4 regions of the Sporosarcina sp. NPDC096371 genome follow, and region 3 is predicted to be linked to each of the others. Evidence: riboswitches for the same ligand, from Rfam matches in the RefSeq annotation. Region 3 holds a riboswitch; each other region holds the start of a gene.
The links. A riboswitch is a leader RNA that binds a small molecule or an ion and turns the genes downstream of it on or off. The one in region 3 is predicted to bind cobalamin.
Positions count from the first base shown of each region.

Region 1: another riboswitch for cobalamin. It lies ahead of ACIQ0H_RS07180 (S-layer homology domain-containing protein); the one in region 3 lies ahead of ACIQ0H_RS07785 (ABC transporter substrate-binding protein).
Region 2: another riboswitch for cobalamin. It lies ahead of metE (5-methyltetrahydropteroyltriglutamate--homocysteine S-methyltransferase); the one in region 3 lies ahead of ACIQ0H_RS07785 (ABC transporter substrate-binding protein).
Region 4: another riboswitch for cobalamin. It lies ahead of ACIQ0H_RS07245 (ribonucleoside-diphosphate reductase subunit alpha); the one in region 3 lies ahead of ACIQ0H_RS07785 (ABC transporter substrate-binding protein).

Region 1 covers NZ_JBIWFE010000002.1:245,353-248,540, reverse strand. Annotated here, with positions in the region: gene ACIQ0H_RS07180 (S-layer homology domain-containing protein) at 1-1,517, opposite strand, end outside; cobalamin riboswitch at 1,706-1,895, opposite strand; gene ACIQ0H_RS07175 (betaine/proline/choline family ABC transporter ATP-binding protein) at 2,220-3,188, shown strand, end outside.
Region 2 covers NZ_JBIWFE010000003.1:34,088-37,275, reverse strand. Annotated here, with positions in the region: gene ACIQ0H_RS08975 (MBL fold metallo-hydrolase) at 1-1,055, shown strand, start outside; gene ACIQ0H_RS08970 (DUF3006 domain-containing protein) at 1,056-1,319, shown strand; cobalamin riboswitch at 1,444-1,591, shown strand; gene metE (5-methyltetrahydropteroyltriglutamate--homocysteine S-methyltransferase) at 1,786-3,188, shown strand, end outside.
Region 3 covers NZ_JBIWFE010000002.1:379,524-382,711, reverse strand. Annotated here, with positions in the region: gene ACIQ0H_RS07790 (FecCD family ABC transporter permease) at 1-778, opposite strand, end outside; gene ACIQ0H_RS07785 (ABC transporter substrate-binding protein) at 771-1,733, opposite strand; cobalamin riboswitch at 1,852-2,002, opposite strand; gene argS (arginine--tRNA ligase) at 2,218-3,188, opposite strand, start outside.
Region 4 covers NZ_JBIWFE010000002.1:266,709-269,896, reverse strand. Annotated here, with positions in the region: gene ACIQ0H_RS07245 (ribonucleoside-diphosphate reductase subunit alpha) at 1-1,271, opposite strand, end outside; cobalamin riboswitch at 1,442-1,626, opposite strand; T-box leader at 1,897-2,087, shown strand; gene argS (arginine--tRNA ligase) at 2,141-3,188, shown strand, end outside.

The DNA of each region.
Region 1 (3,188 bases), 130 kb from region 3:
AAAATATAACGAATATGCTCCGTGTCAAATGTATCTTCCTTCAATTTCGGATCTGTCGTTTGCCAACTTGGCAATGACCAAGAACCGTCCGTTAGGTTCTCGCCAGCCCCCCATAATGCAACAAGCTGCCACCATGAGGACACGTTCTTACTTCCTGATTTATAATACTGAACCGTGTCTTCAATCATTTTATCCAGCTGCGTTTCTTCTGGAACATTTTCACCCTTTAAAACCTCAACCAAATTTGTTTCACTTGCATCGCTACCATCCAACGCTCCAGCTAGTGCAGTGATTGCAAACGTACCCTCTTGTGCTTTTCCGTTAAAAGAAATCGTCACTTTCTGATTACTTTCACTGGTGATTGTATCGATTTCAAGACCTGTCGTATTTTCCTGAATAGCCCAATTCGCTTTATCTGTTACATTAGCTGAGAATGTATCATCTATTACCAACACAGTGACCGCTGGATTGATGGTTCCAGCCTCTACTATTGAATCTACAGATAACCGAGGTGTGGGACTAGGTTCCTTTTCTCCTTCTTCTAGCACGATGACTTTGCTATAAGGACGAGTTATATTACTGTACTGGCCATCAAGTCGTTGTGCTGATATATGATATTCACCCGGTGTATCGAATCGTAAAGATGCAATGCCTTGCGCATCCGTTTCAATTTCTTGGCCATCTATTTCGAGTGGCGCATCATTTACAAGGATGACTGCATTATCAATCGGCTGAGTTGATCCATAGTTATCACCCATTAATTCAAATTGAATTTCTTCACCTGCATGAACCTCAACCAATTCTTTATCGAACCATGTAAATGTATTTGTAAAGTAGTTGGTTACAAAATATAAAGTAATGGAGTCATTTTCTTTTAATTGAAAATCCCCAACTCCGACATTTGCATACTCGTTATTCACAAAATACATCCATCCATCCAAACTAGGATTAATCGCGTTCATCTTCAATCCATCAACATTTGTGATGAAATTGCCACCACCAAAATCGAACTTCGTTTTATCTGAGACATCAAAACCGCTTAATTCCAATGCCTTAACAATCGCATGAATAGCACGCGGCCCTTGTGTTGCTGAACTTGCAGTCTCCCCAGTTGCATGGCTTATATCATATGCTTCAACATCGAATTCCATAGGAGGAATAATCGTTTCCCCAAGCCCTTCTATTCGCACCGAGACTTGAATAGAATTGTCTTCAAAAACTGCAAACTTGCTAGGATTGGCCTCTGAAAATGATAGATTACCTTCTTCGCTTCCTTGCGCCTCACCAAGCAATTGTTCTTTTTTTAATGGTTCTGAATCAAGATTGTCTGTCGATTCTAGTTGATTTTTAACATCGAGTGACTGCTCAGTCGAATTTCCTCCAAAGCTTTCTGCACTGACACCTTGCCTTGCATCAAGTGCTATCGCCCCCACAGTTGGTGTAAACAACGATACTGCCAATAACAAACTCAACAAAATTGAAAAATATTTCTTCAACTGATTTTGTAATATACCCAATGAAAATCCCTCCAATTTCTTCTTTCACCTGTAAGTTTAAAGAATCATTTCTAATCGGTATTTTTCCGCAGCTCCTTCTTCAAAAATAAAAACCCCTACCTTCAAAGAAAAAGGTAGGGGCAAATGTATGCTCAAAAAATTAATAAAAAAATTCAAAGATACACAATGCAACCTTTTCCCGGAAGGTATCACGCATGCATACTTTGGCAAGTCTCCTGACTTATGGATCATCGTTTCTTCTGCCTTCCCAGTTTTTCAACCAGTGGCTATAAATAGAAGTCACTTCCCAATTACAGTGGCCGGACCGTACAGGATTCTCACCTGTTTCCTTATTAATCTCTTACTCGAAAGCAGAGAACCAAAATATATATTATTTAATTGTTAAGAATCTGATTCATTATGAATGATAGTATAATCGGAGAATAATTGCAATATCGAAAAAATAATTAATATTCAAGGACCTTGATTGTGCCAGTGTAGGCAAGTTGATTTATACAATTAAGGATTACACGTTAACGAACCTCTTGTCATAAAATACAGTATTATCTGTTTAATCTATCTGATTGTGTTATACTAATCTAGTAAGACATTGTTCGAAAGCTACTTCGAGCTGGATATGTCTTCTTTTTTATTCAGTACGGATGATTTTTTCATCTACTATTTAGGAGTGTATTTATTCTCAAAAAACTACAGGAGGTACTTATGTTAACTTTTGAAAACGTAAGCAAAGTGTATGGTGACGGTTTCCAAGCAGTAAAATCTGTCAACTTCGATATTCAACAAGGTGAATTTCTTGTATTGATTGGACCGAGTGGTTCGGGAAAATCGACAACGATGAAAATGATCAACAAGATGGAACCGCATACCAGTGGTACCATTTCCATCAACGGCAAAGATATCAACTCGTATAATCCATCGGAACTGCGAAGAAATATCGGCTATGTCATTCAACAAATTGGCCTTTTCCCCCACTACACCATCGAAAAAAACATTGCGATTGTTCCCCAACTAAAAGGCTGGAACGCCAAGGAAGTTAAAGCACGTGTCAACGAGCTGCTTGATTTGGTCGGTCTTGATCCAGATATGTACGCAACTCGCTATCCAAAGGAACTTTCCGGCGGTCAACAACAACGTGTTGGCATTGCGAGAGCACTTGCGGGCAATCCCGATATTATCCTAATGGACGAACCGTTCAGCGCACTTGATCCACTGACACGCGACCAACTACAAGCAGAAGTAAGTGCTTTGCATAAAAAGCTAAATAAGACATTTGTCTTTGTGACACACGACATGGATGAAGCCTTAAAAATGGGCGACCGCATCGCCATTATGAAAGACGGTAAACTACTACAGTTGGACACTCCAGAAAAATTACTGCACGAACCAGCCCACGGCTTTGTAGAGGAGTTCATCGGGAAACATCGAATCACCCAAAATCCCGAACTCATGCCTGTTACCGATATTATGTCGGGATCGGTTGTCACTTCTCTTCCTCAACGTTCTCCGGAAAAAGCACTCACGCTTATCCGGCAGAGAAAAATTACAAACCTGATCATTGTCGATGATGACAACAAGTTACTCGGAATCGTTTCCGCCTATGATTTAATCAAAAAGATGGGCGTTATTAAAGCAATCGATGAAATTATGGGATCACGGGAGCCCTTCTTAACG
Region 2 (3,188 bases), on a different contig from region 3:
ATGACATCATTGAACCTGTATCCAAATTAGACAACGTAGAGATAGACACTGGCGATGCACAACAAAATGGTACATTGAAAGTCCATTACATAGACGTTGGACAAGCGGATGCGACGTTGCTACAAGTAATTGACAAGGATGAATCGATTAATCTCCTTATTGATACCGGAGATTGGAACGCATCCGATGTAGTCGATTACCTTCATGCACAAAATATCAAGGATATTGACATCATCGCCGTGACACATCCCCATGCCGATCACATCGGCCAATTGGATAAAATCATAGGAGAGTTTTCCGTAACTGAAGTGTGGATGAACGGGGAAACCGCAAATTCAGGGGTGTTTGCGAAATCACTAGAAGCAATTGAGAAGCATAATGTCGAGTATTACGAACCCGAAGTTGGCGAGGTATTTGACATCGGACCACTTGAAATCGCGATTCTTCATCCAAACGCTCTTTCGGCGAATACAAATAATAATTCGCTCGCGATGCGGTTACAATATGGAGAAGTGTCCTTCCTATTCACAGGGGATGCTGAACAACAGGCGGAACAGGCAATCCTCACAAATGGCGCAAACATCCATGCACAGATTTTACATCTCGGACACCATGGCTCCAATACATCTAGCACACCTGAATTTTTGCAGGCCGTCAAGCCAGAAATCGCGATTTACTCTGCCGGGATTGATAACTCATATGGTCATCCTGATGCTGAAGTCGTTGATCGTATCCATTCGAGGGACATCCCCCTATACGGAACAGATACACATGGTACGATCATGGTAGAAACAGATGGAAAAACCTATACAGTCATGACCCAAAAACAAGGAACACTTTCCCAGCCAACAGCGGGAAATTCTTGTCTGGATATCAACACGGCAAGTGAAGAAGATGTTCAGCAAATCACACATATCGGTCCTGCTTTGGCAAGTGAATTAATCAAACTTCGCCCTTATCATTCTATTGATGAGCTCACCACCATTAAAGGGATTGGACCTGCACGTTTACAGGATATCAAATCGCAGGGACTTGCCTGCGTGGGAGGCAAATAAATGCATTCAGGCTATCTCGATCGTTTTACGGATACAAATGACGCATTGATACTCGTTGACGCATTACAACAGCAATTCCATGTACCCGTTTCTTTCCTTCCAGCAGGCAGCACTGTGGGGACTTGGTTTTTAGTGACTATTCAAGAAGATAAAATCATTGCGATTCAAACAGATATAGACAAGACGCTTGCGAATAGGCAAGAAGTTGAAGATCGAATGCAGCGATTGAAATCGAAAAAGACAAGCCGGTTTAAACGTCAGTAAATAGTTGAAGACCCGAAAAAACGCCAAGGAACCATTCCTCTGGCGTTTTTTCAAACTCTTTCGTAATATTCCGTTTGACAGAATAATAGATACATGATAGCTTTGAACACATCGATAACTAAATAGTAAAGCAATGGAAATAGGTGGTCTGATGAGTCGTACATTTGTCAGATCTTAATAGAGAAGCCGGTGAAACGATAATCCGGCGCGGTCCCGCCACTGTAACAGCAAATTTGCTGAAGCCAGATAGCTGCCTATTTTTGTAACGCTCTACCCTACGGTCGATAGGGAGTGTTAGAATGCAAACGCAAATGATATGTGTGCCGCGGCACACATGTACGATCCGTAACTAGCGGAATCAACTACGTAAACATTTCTAACCCTCGTTAGAAGTGTTTTTTTGTTGCCTAAGAAGCTAAAAAACACTTCTTCACTTCACAAAAAGAGGAGACGAAACGGTATGTCAATGATCAGCAGTACGATTGGTTACCCATATATCGGGGGCAACAGGGAATGGAAAAAAGCACTCGAGGCTTTTTGGACTGGAAAATTGGAGGAAGACCTATTCCACGCAGAAATCGAAACACTTCGGCTGGAACGTCTTCAAAAACAAAAGGATGCGGGGATTGACTTGATTCCTGTCGGTGATTTCACGCTTTACGACCGGATGCTCGATACAGCTGTGATGTTCGGCATGATTCCTGAGCGCTTTGGATGGTCTGGCGGAGATGTATCGCTTGCCACGTATTTCTCGATTGCACGCGGCAATGATCAAGCAGTTGCGTCAGAAATGACAAAATGGTTCAACGCAAACTACCATTACATCGTGCCAGAATATGGTCAGAAAAAACTAGTACTGACAGAGAACAAACCACTTACTGCCTATCTGGAAGCGAAAGAAAAATTGAATATTGACGGCAAGCCTGTTTTAATTGGCCCATATACGTTTTTAAAACTATCAAAAGGCTATGACAAAAAGGATATCCCGGCATTCATTTTGCAATTGATTCCCCTTTACGGCCAAATTCTTAACGAATTAGCAGAAGCAGGGGCGCAGTGGGTTCAACTCGAAGAACCGATTCTCTCAACGTCACTGACGAAAGATGACATCCAAACCGTCTCCGAAATTTACAAACAACTAAGTACGGTAGCTCCGCATACTAAAATTATGCTACAAACATATTTTGACGCACTCGAGAACTATGAAGAGGTTGTTGCCCTTCCTGTAGCTGGTATTGGTCTAGATTTCGCGCAAGGTGCAGATAAGAATCTTGAACAATTGCAAGCACACAGTTTCCCAGTAGATAAAACCCTTGCTGTCGGCCTCATTGATGGACGCAACATCTGGCGTGCAGATTTGAAAGAAAAAGCGAGTTTGCTTGATGCGTTGACAAAGCTCGTTCCAACAGATCGCATGTGGGTACAACCTTCAAGCAGTCTGCTTCACGTTCCAGTTACCGTACAATCGGAAGAAAAACTGGATGCAACGATTAAAGCCGCGCTTGCTTTTGCAGATGAAAAGCTTGTGGAAGTCACAACGCTCGTTAAAGGCCTGCGCGAAGGGAATCAAGCGATCGCAGATGCGGTGGCAACAAGTTTAACTGCTCGTCAAAATCTTGAAGATCTGCCTGCAAGAAATCACCCTGGTTTACTGCAAGCCGTGCAAAACATCAGCGTACAAGATGGTCAGCGTCATTCGCCATTCAAAGAACGTCGTGACAAACAGCAGGACTACTTTAAATTGCCACTATTACCAACAACAACAATCGGTAGTTTCCCACAGACACCGGAAGTTCGCCGTGCACGAACAAAATGGCGCAAAGGTGAATCGACGGATGTACAATACCGCGACTTCGTCCGCAATGAAAT
Region 3 (3,188 bases):
CGAGGCCGACAAAGCCAATTGTCCCTGACACAGCAACTGCCGAACCTGTCAGGATGGACCCCCCAATTAAAATCATGAATTTCCTGCGCTTCACATTGACCCCTAAATGGTGAGCGCGCTCTTCGCCGAACAACATGGCATTTAATTCAAGGCGACATAGCCAAAGCATAATGGAACCAATGAGGACAAACGGCAAGATCATCGTGACATAATTCCAACCACGCATCGATACACTGCCGAGCAACCAGCCGATAATTTGTCGCAGTTCTTCACCAGTTAAAGCAATCATTAGCGATAACACGGAACCCAGAAACGAGCCGAAGATGATGCCTGTTAAAATAATGGTTTCCATTTTCAGCGCACGATCGACGAGGCGTGCAAATCCTAGCACAAGGAACATCGTCAATGCTGCACCGACCATACTAAAAATGGGTAGCGTATAGTTGCCAAATATCGGGATGGAAATACCGAAAAAAAGCGTCATCACAGCGCCGACAGAGGCGCCGGATGACACTCCGAGGGTGTATGGATCAGCGAGCGGATTTTTGAGCAGTCCTTGAAAAGCGGCTCCTGCAATTGCAAGTGACGCGCCAACTAGTCCTGCCAATACGACGCGTGGCATACGAATCTTCCATAAAATATTCGTAGCTGTCTCATCTGCTCCTGTATTCCATAACGTACTGATCGGAATATTCACCGAGCCGATCGATACACCGAGCCAAATCGCCACAGCAAGTGTGGCGATAGACACGATATAGGCAACGCTAGATTTATTCACCAAAAGCCTCTGGATAGATAGCTTTTGCTACTTCTTCCAACCCCTCTGCAAGACGTGGACCTGTACGGCTTGTCTTGTTTTCATCCACTTGAACAACTGCTTGGTTTTTGATAGCTGTAATCGAATCAAAACCATCACGTTTGTAAACATCTTCGACAGCTGTGTCAATATAGCTATACATCACAATGATGACTTCCGGATTACGGCTAACGATTTCTTCTGGAGACATCATGAACCAATCTTCTTGGTCAGCGGAAATATTTTTTGCTCCAACCATGTTGAGGATTTCATTCATAAACGTATTGTTACCTGGTGTGTAGATAGTCGGTGCCGGTGATGTTTCTACGAAAACCGTCTTCTTTTTGTCAACGGAAGCTAATTTCGATGTCACTTCTTCAACTTTCTCTTTCATATTTGCGATGATTTTTTCAGCTTCTTCTGATTTACCTGTTGCTTGTCCGATTGTTACGATTGTTGCATACGTTTCTTCAAAATCTTTTGCATTTTTCACAACGAAGACAGGGATTCCTGCATCACGGATTTGTTGGAGACCTTCTTCACCGGTACTTAGCCCCATTTCGTGGGCAAAGACGATGTCGGGATTCATCGCAACGATCTTCTCTACGTCAAACTGCTGACCACCGATTTTCTCTTTTTCAAGTGCTTCTGCAGGGTAATTATCGTAGTCACTAACAGCAATGACTTCAGTATTTAGTCCAAGCGCGAACAAAATTTCGGTGTTGCTAGACTGCATGGAAACAATCGTTTCCGGCGCTTTTTCCAATGTAATTTCATTGCCGACTGCGTCCGTTATCGTTAGTGGAAAATCTTTTTGAGAAGCGACATCTTCCTGTGGTGTTGCATCTACTTTAGGCTTATCTGTTGCAGTTCCGCATGCCGCGAGGACAAACACTGCAAGTAGTGACATTAGCCATAATGGCCACATCTTTTTCATATCATTTTCCTCCTATTTGTTCCAAATAAAAATCCCCCGCATGAGCACGGAGGAATGTTTTAGTAAAAATACGGATGCGTGGACGCATCGATTTCCACCAAACCTATCCTCGTAGGCTTACGGATGATTCATAAAGGCAGGTCTCCTGACTTGTGGTCACGTTTTAGCAACGTGTCGACACTTACAGTGGCGGGACCGCGTCGGACTTCAACCGACTTCCCTTTTAACCTCGTCTTTGATGGCGAGGCACCTTTATGTTTGGCTATGTAATTTTGTACATCTTTCAGTATACTACAACTTTTGAAGGTGTCGATGTTGATTTACTTTCATTTAACTCAGGTTAGATTGCACTCCATCGGGATTTGCTTGCGTACATATGTTGTTTGCTTGCACTCAACTAGGTTTTGATTGCAAACTATAACTTTCCTCCCATCAAAAAACCGCCACACCAAGGAAAACATCCTCAGCGTAGCGGTCCATTCAATTACATTTTTTCTGGGGCAGAAACACCAATCAGTTTTAGTGCATTTGCAACAGTCGTACGTGTTGCCGTGATAAGTGCAAGTCGTGCTTCTGACAATTCATGATTTGCTGGATCCAATACTTTTTCTGCATTGTAGAAGCTATGGAATGCTGCAGCCAGTTCTTGAATATAAGTTGCGACGCGATGTGGAATGCGCATTCTTGCCGCATCACTCACCACTTGTGGGAAATCACCAATCTTCTTCAACAAATCCAATTCTTTTTCCGCTTGCAATAAAGAAACGTTAGCCACAGATGCAGCTAGTCCTGCTTCACCGGCTTGTCGCAAGATGGAAGAAATCCGTGCATGCGCATATTGTGCGTAGTACACAGGGTTTTCATTGGACTGTGAAATCGCAAGATCGAGGTCAAAGTCCATTTGAGAATCGCCTGAACGCATAGCAAAGAAGTAACGAACTGCATCAAGACCCACTTCTTCTACAAGTTCACGCAATGTCACTGCTTTCCCTGTACGCTTACTCATTTTGAATTTCTCGCCGTCTTTATACAGCTGAACCATTTGCGCCACACTGACTTCCAGTGTTTCCCGATCGTAACCGAGGGCTTCAATTGCCGCTTTCATACGCGGGATGTAACCGTGGTGATCTGCTCCCCAAATGTTAATGAGCTTGTCGAAGCCACGGAATAATTTATCTTCATGATAAGCAATGTCTGGTGTCAAATACGTATATGTTCCATCATTTTTAATGAGTACACGATCTTTGTCATCGCCAAATGTTGTTGAACGGAACCACGTTGCACCGTCTTCTTCAAAAACATGGCCGTTTGCACGCAATTTGTCGAGCGCAACGTCGATTTTACCGTTTTCATATAATGAAGTTTCCGAGAACCATACATCAAACGATACGCGGAAATCAGCTAGGTCTTTCTTCAATTTTTCCAATTCGAAATCAAGTCCGTACTTACGGAAAA
Region 4 (3,188 bases), 110 kb from region 3:
GCACGATTGACTTCATCACGGTAGAACATAAACGGCACGCCTGTTTCAAGCTGACTGCGCATAATACGTTTCATAAGGTCAATAGCAGGGACAGTTTCCTTGCTCAATTCTGGATGGTTGACGCATTCCATATATTTCTCACGGAAAGAACCGCCGCCTTTTGTTTCATCATAATAGTCCTCAAGAGAATAACCCATTACCGTACGGACTTCATGTGGATCAAATAAGTGCCATTCACCGCGCGCTTCTACTTGTTCCATATAAATATCCGGTAAACATACACCTGTGAAAATATCATGCGCACGTAAGCGCTCGTCGCCATTATTCAGTTTCAAATCAAGGAAAGTGAAAATATCTTTATGGAAAACATCCAAGTATACGGCGATTGCACCTTGGCGTTGTCCAAGCTGATCAACACTGACTGCCGTGTTATTCAACTGTTTAATCCACGGAAGGACTCCGCTTGATGCACCTTTAAATCCTCTGATGGAAGCACCACGACTGCGCACTTTCCCCATGTAAACACCGATGCCGCCACCGTATTTCGACAAGTTGGCGATATCCGTGTTGCTGTCGTAGATTCCTTGCAAAGAATCGTCGACTGTGTCGATAAAGCAGCTCGACAATTGACCATGTGGTTTCCCAGCATTCGACAATGTCGGCGTCGCCACGGTCATAAACAAGTTGCTCATTGCCCAGTATGACTCCGCTACTTTTCCAAGACGATTTTCCGTTTCATTTTGCATGAGCATCATCGCAATAATCAACCAACGCTCTTGTGGAAGTTCAACCGATTGTTTATTGAAATCGACTGCTACATAGCGGTCCATCAACGTTTTTAATCCGATATATGTAAATAGCTTGTCCCGTTCGGGTTCCATTAACTGTCCAAGATGGACAAGGTCTTCGTGTGAATATTTTTCTGTCAATACAGATGTGTACAAGCCTTGATCAACAAGACGGGCAACGTTGTTCGCAAAATCTGTATAGACTTTTGCCCCACGTAGTTGTTCTTGTCGCGCATAGACGTCACGGAGATGGATACGTGCTGCAACAAATGTCCAGTACGTTGTTGACTCGTCCAAGTTGCTTAGTGATTCTAACGTCATCGCTTTCGTCCATTCAGACTGAGAGCCCTCCGGATTTTTCTGTAACCAGCGTTCACTTGCGATGACGAGCGGTTCTATTTTCCCCGCACCAAATTCACCCTGTAACTCATCCACTATACGATCAATTCCAGTTTTCGCAATTTTAGTAGTCAAAACGACCATCTCCTTCTATATGTTGTCTAATATGTTGTCTATAAGTTTTCATTAAAAAAGCGACAGGTCCACCTTATCGGTAGAGCTATCGCCCATGGGTTCGTTGTTGGAAACGGAATAGGGCCTCACGAAAAAAACAGCATCCCATTCGCTTCAACCTCTCAACCCCCGAAGAAAGTGTCGCTTGACGATGAAAGGCAGGTCTCCTGGCTCACGCTTCGTCCTTCCTGCCTTGCCCTTCCCATGGTGTGCTCTCCACAGTGGCTTATTCGGCGGTCGTCGGCGCTTACAGTTGCGGGGACAGCTCCATTATTTCGGATTCCCTTTTAAACCGGTGTCGGTACCATTTCATCGTTCAATACTATATGTTGTGTCTCATTTACTTTCTTTACCCTAACATGTTGTGGTTATAACGTAAATAGGAGAAAAGTTTTTACGTTCGATTAACAAAGGCTTATCCACATATCCACAGTTTTTTTCGCTTATCATTGTGACCGTCATTATCAACATGTACGTAACTATCTACAAAGTTATAAACAATATCGCGCAGTCAAAAAATATTTTGCTACCACGCATTTTTTAGAATAGACAGATTCCTCATTGACACCTGATTCCAATTTTGCTACATTCAAATACAATATCTATGACGAAGAGAGTAACAGTCATTTCTTTTTCAGCAAACTAGGGACGATGGGAGCCTAGTAAAGAATGGTTGTGAACCGCACTTCTGAGATGCTTGTAAAGCCGGTGACTCGCCGTTATGAGAAAGTGGCCCTGTATGGGCAATTTGAGTGGTACCGCGGAGGCTAAGCTTTCGTCTCATTAATTTGAGACGAGGGCTTTTTTTGTTCAAATAAATAAACGAGGAGTGGTTGGCGATGAAAAAAGATATTTTGCAAGTTCTACAACAATTTAGTCCGATTCCGATACAAGAAAGTATGCTTGAACGGCCCGTTCATACACATTTAGGTGACTTGGCACTACCCTGTTTCCCGTTTGCAAAGGAATTACGAAAATCCCCCGTTGTCATTGCTGAAGAACTGGCTCAAGCCATCAATCATCCGTTAATCTTAAAAGCGCAAGCTATGGGTGGTTATGTGAATATATTTGTTAATCGTTCTGAAATCACTCGTTTTTTACTGCAAACCATTCACAAACAATCCACATCTTATGGTTCCAATAATGATGGCAATGGCGGAGTTGTCACGATTGATTTGTCCTCCCCTAATATTGCAAAGCCGTTTTCTATGGGCCATCTACGCTCTACCGTCATCGGTAATTCGATTGCTTTATTACTCGAAAAGAATGGTTTTAATACCGTGAAGATTAATTATATCGGCGATTGGGGAACGCAGTTCGGTAAGTTACTCACAGCGTATCGGAAATGGGGAAGTGAGCAAGAAGTTCAACAAGCACCGATACAAACACTATTGGGGCTGTACATCCGTTTCCACGAAGAAGCAGAGCTAGATGACTCGCTAAATGAGCAAGGTAGAGCAGCTTTCAAAGCGCTTGAAGACGGCGATACCGAGGCACTCGCATTATGGAAATGGTTCAAATCAGCATCACTGAAAGAGTTTCAACGCATTTATGACTTGCTAGGAATCACCTTCGATTCGTATAACGGCGAAGCTTATTATAATGACAAAATGGAACCCGTCGTCAACGAGTTAGCTAACAAAGGACTGTTGGTGGAGTCGGATGGTGCGTTAGTCGTTGAGCTCGATGAGGATATGCCGCCTTGTTTGATTAAAAAATCAGATGGCGCTACATTGTATGCGACTCGTGATTTGAGCGCCGCCATCGACAGAAAAACAACCTATAACTTCGTGAAATCGCTGTACGTCGTTGGCAATGAACAAAGCTTTCACTTCACACAAGTGAAGCAGGTACTCGGCAAACTGGGCTACGACTGGGCAGATACAA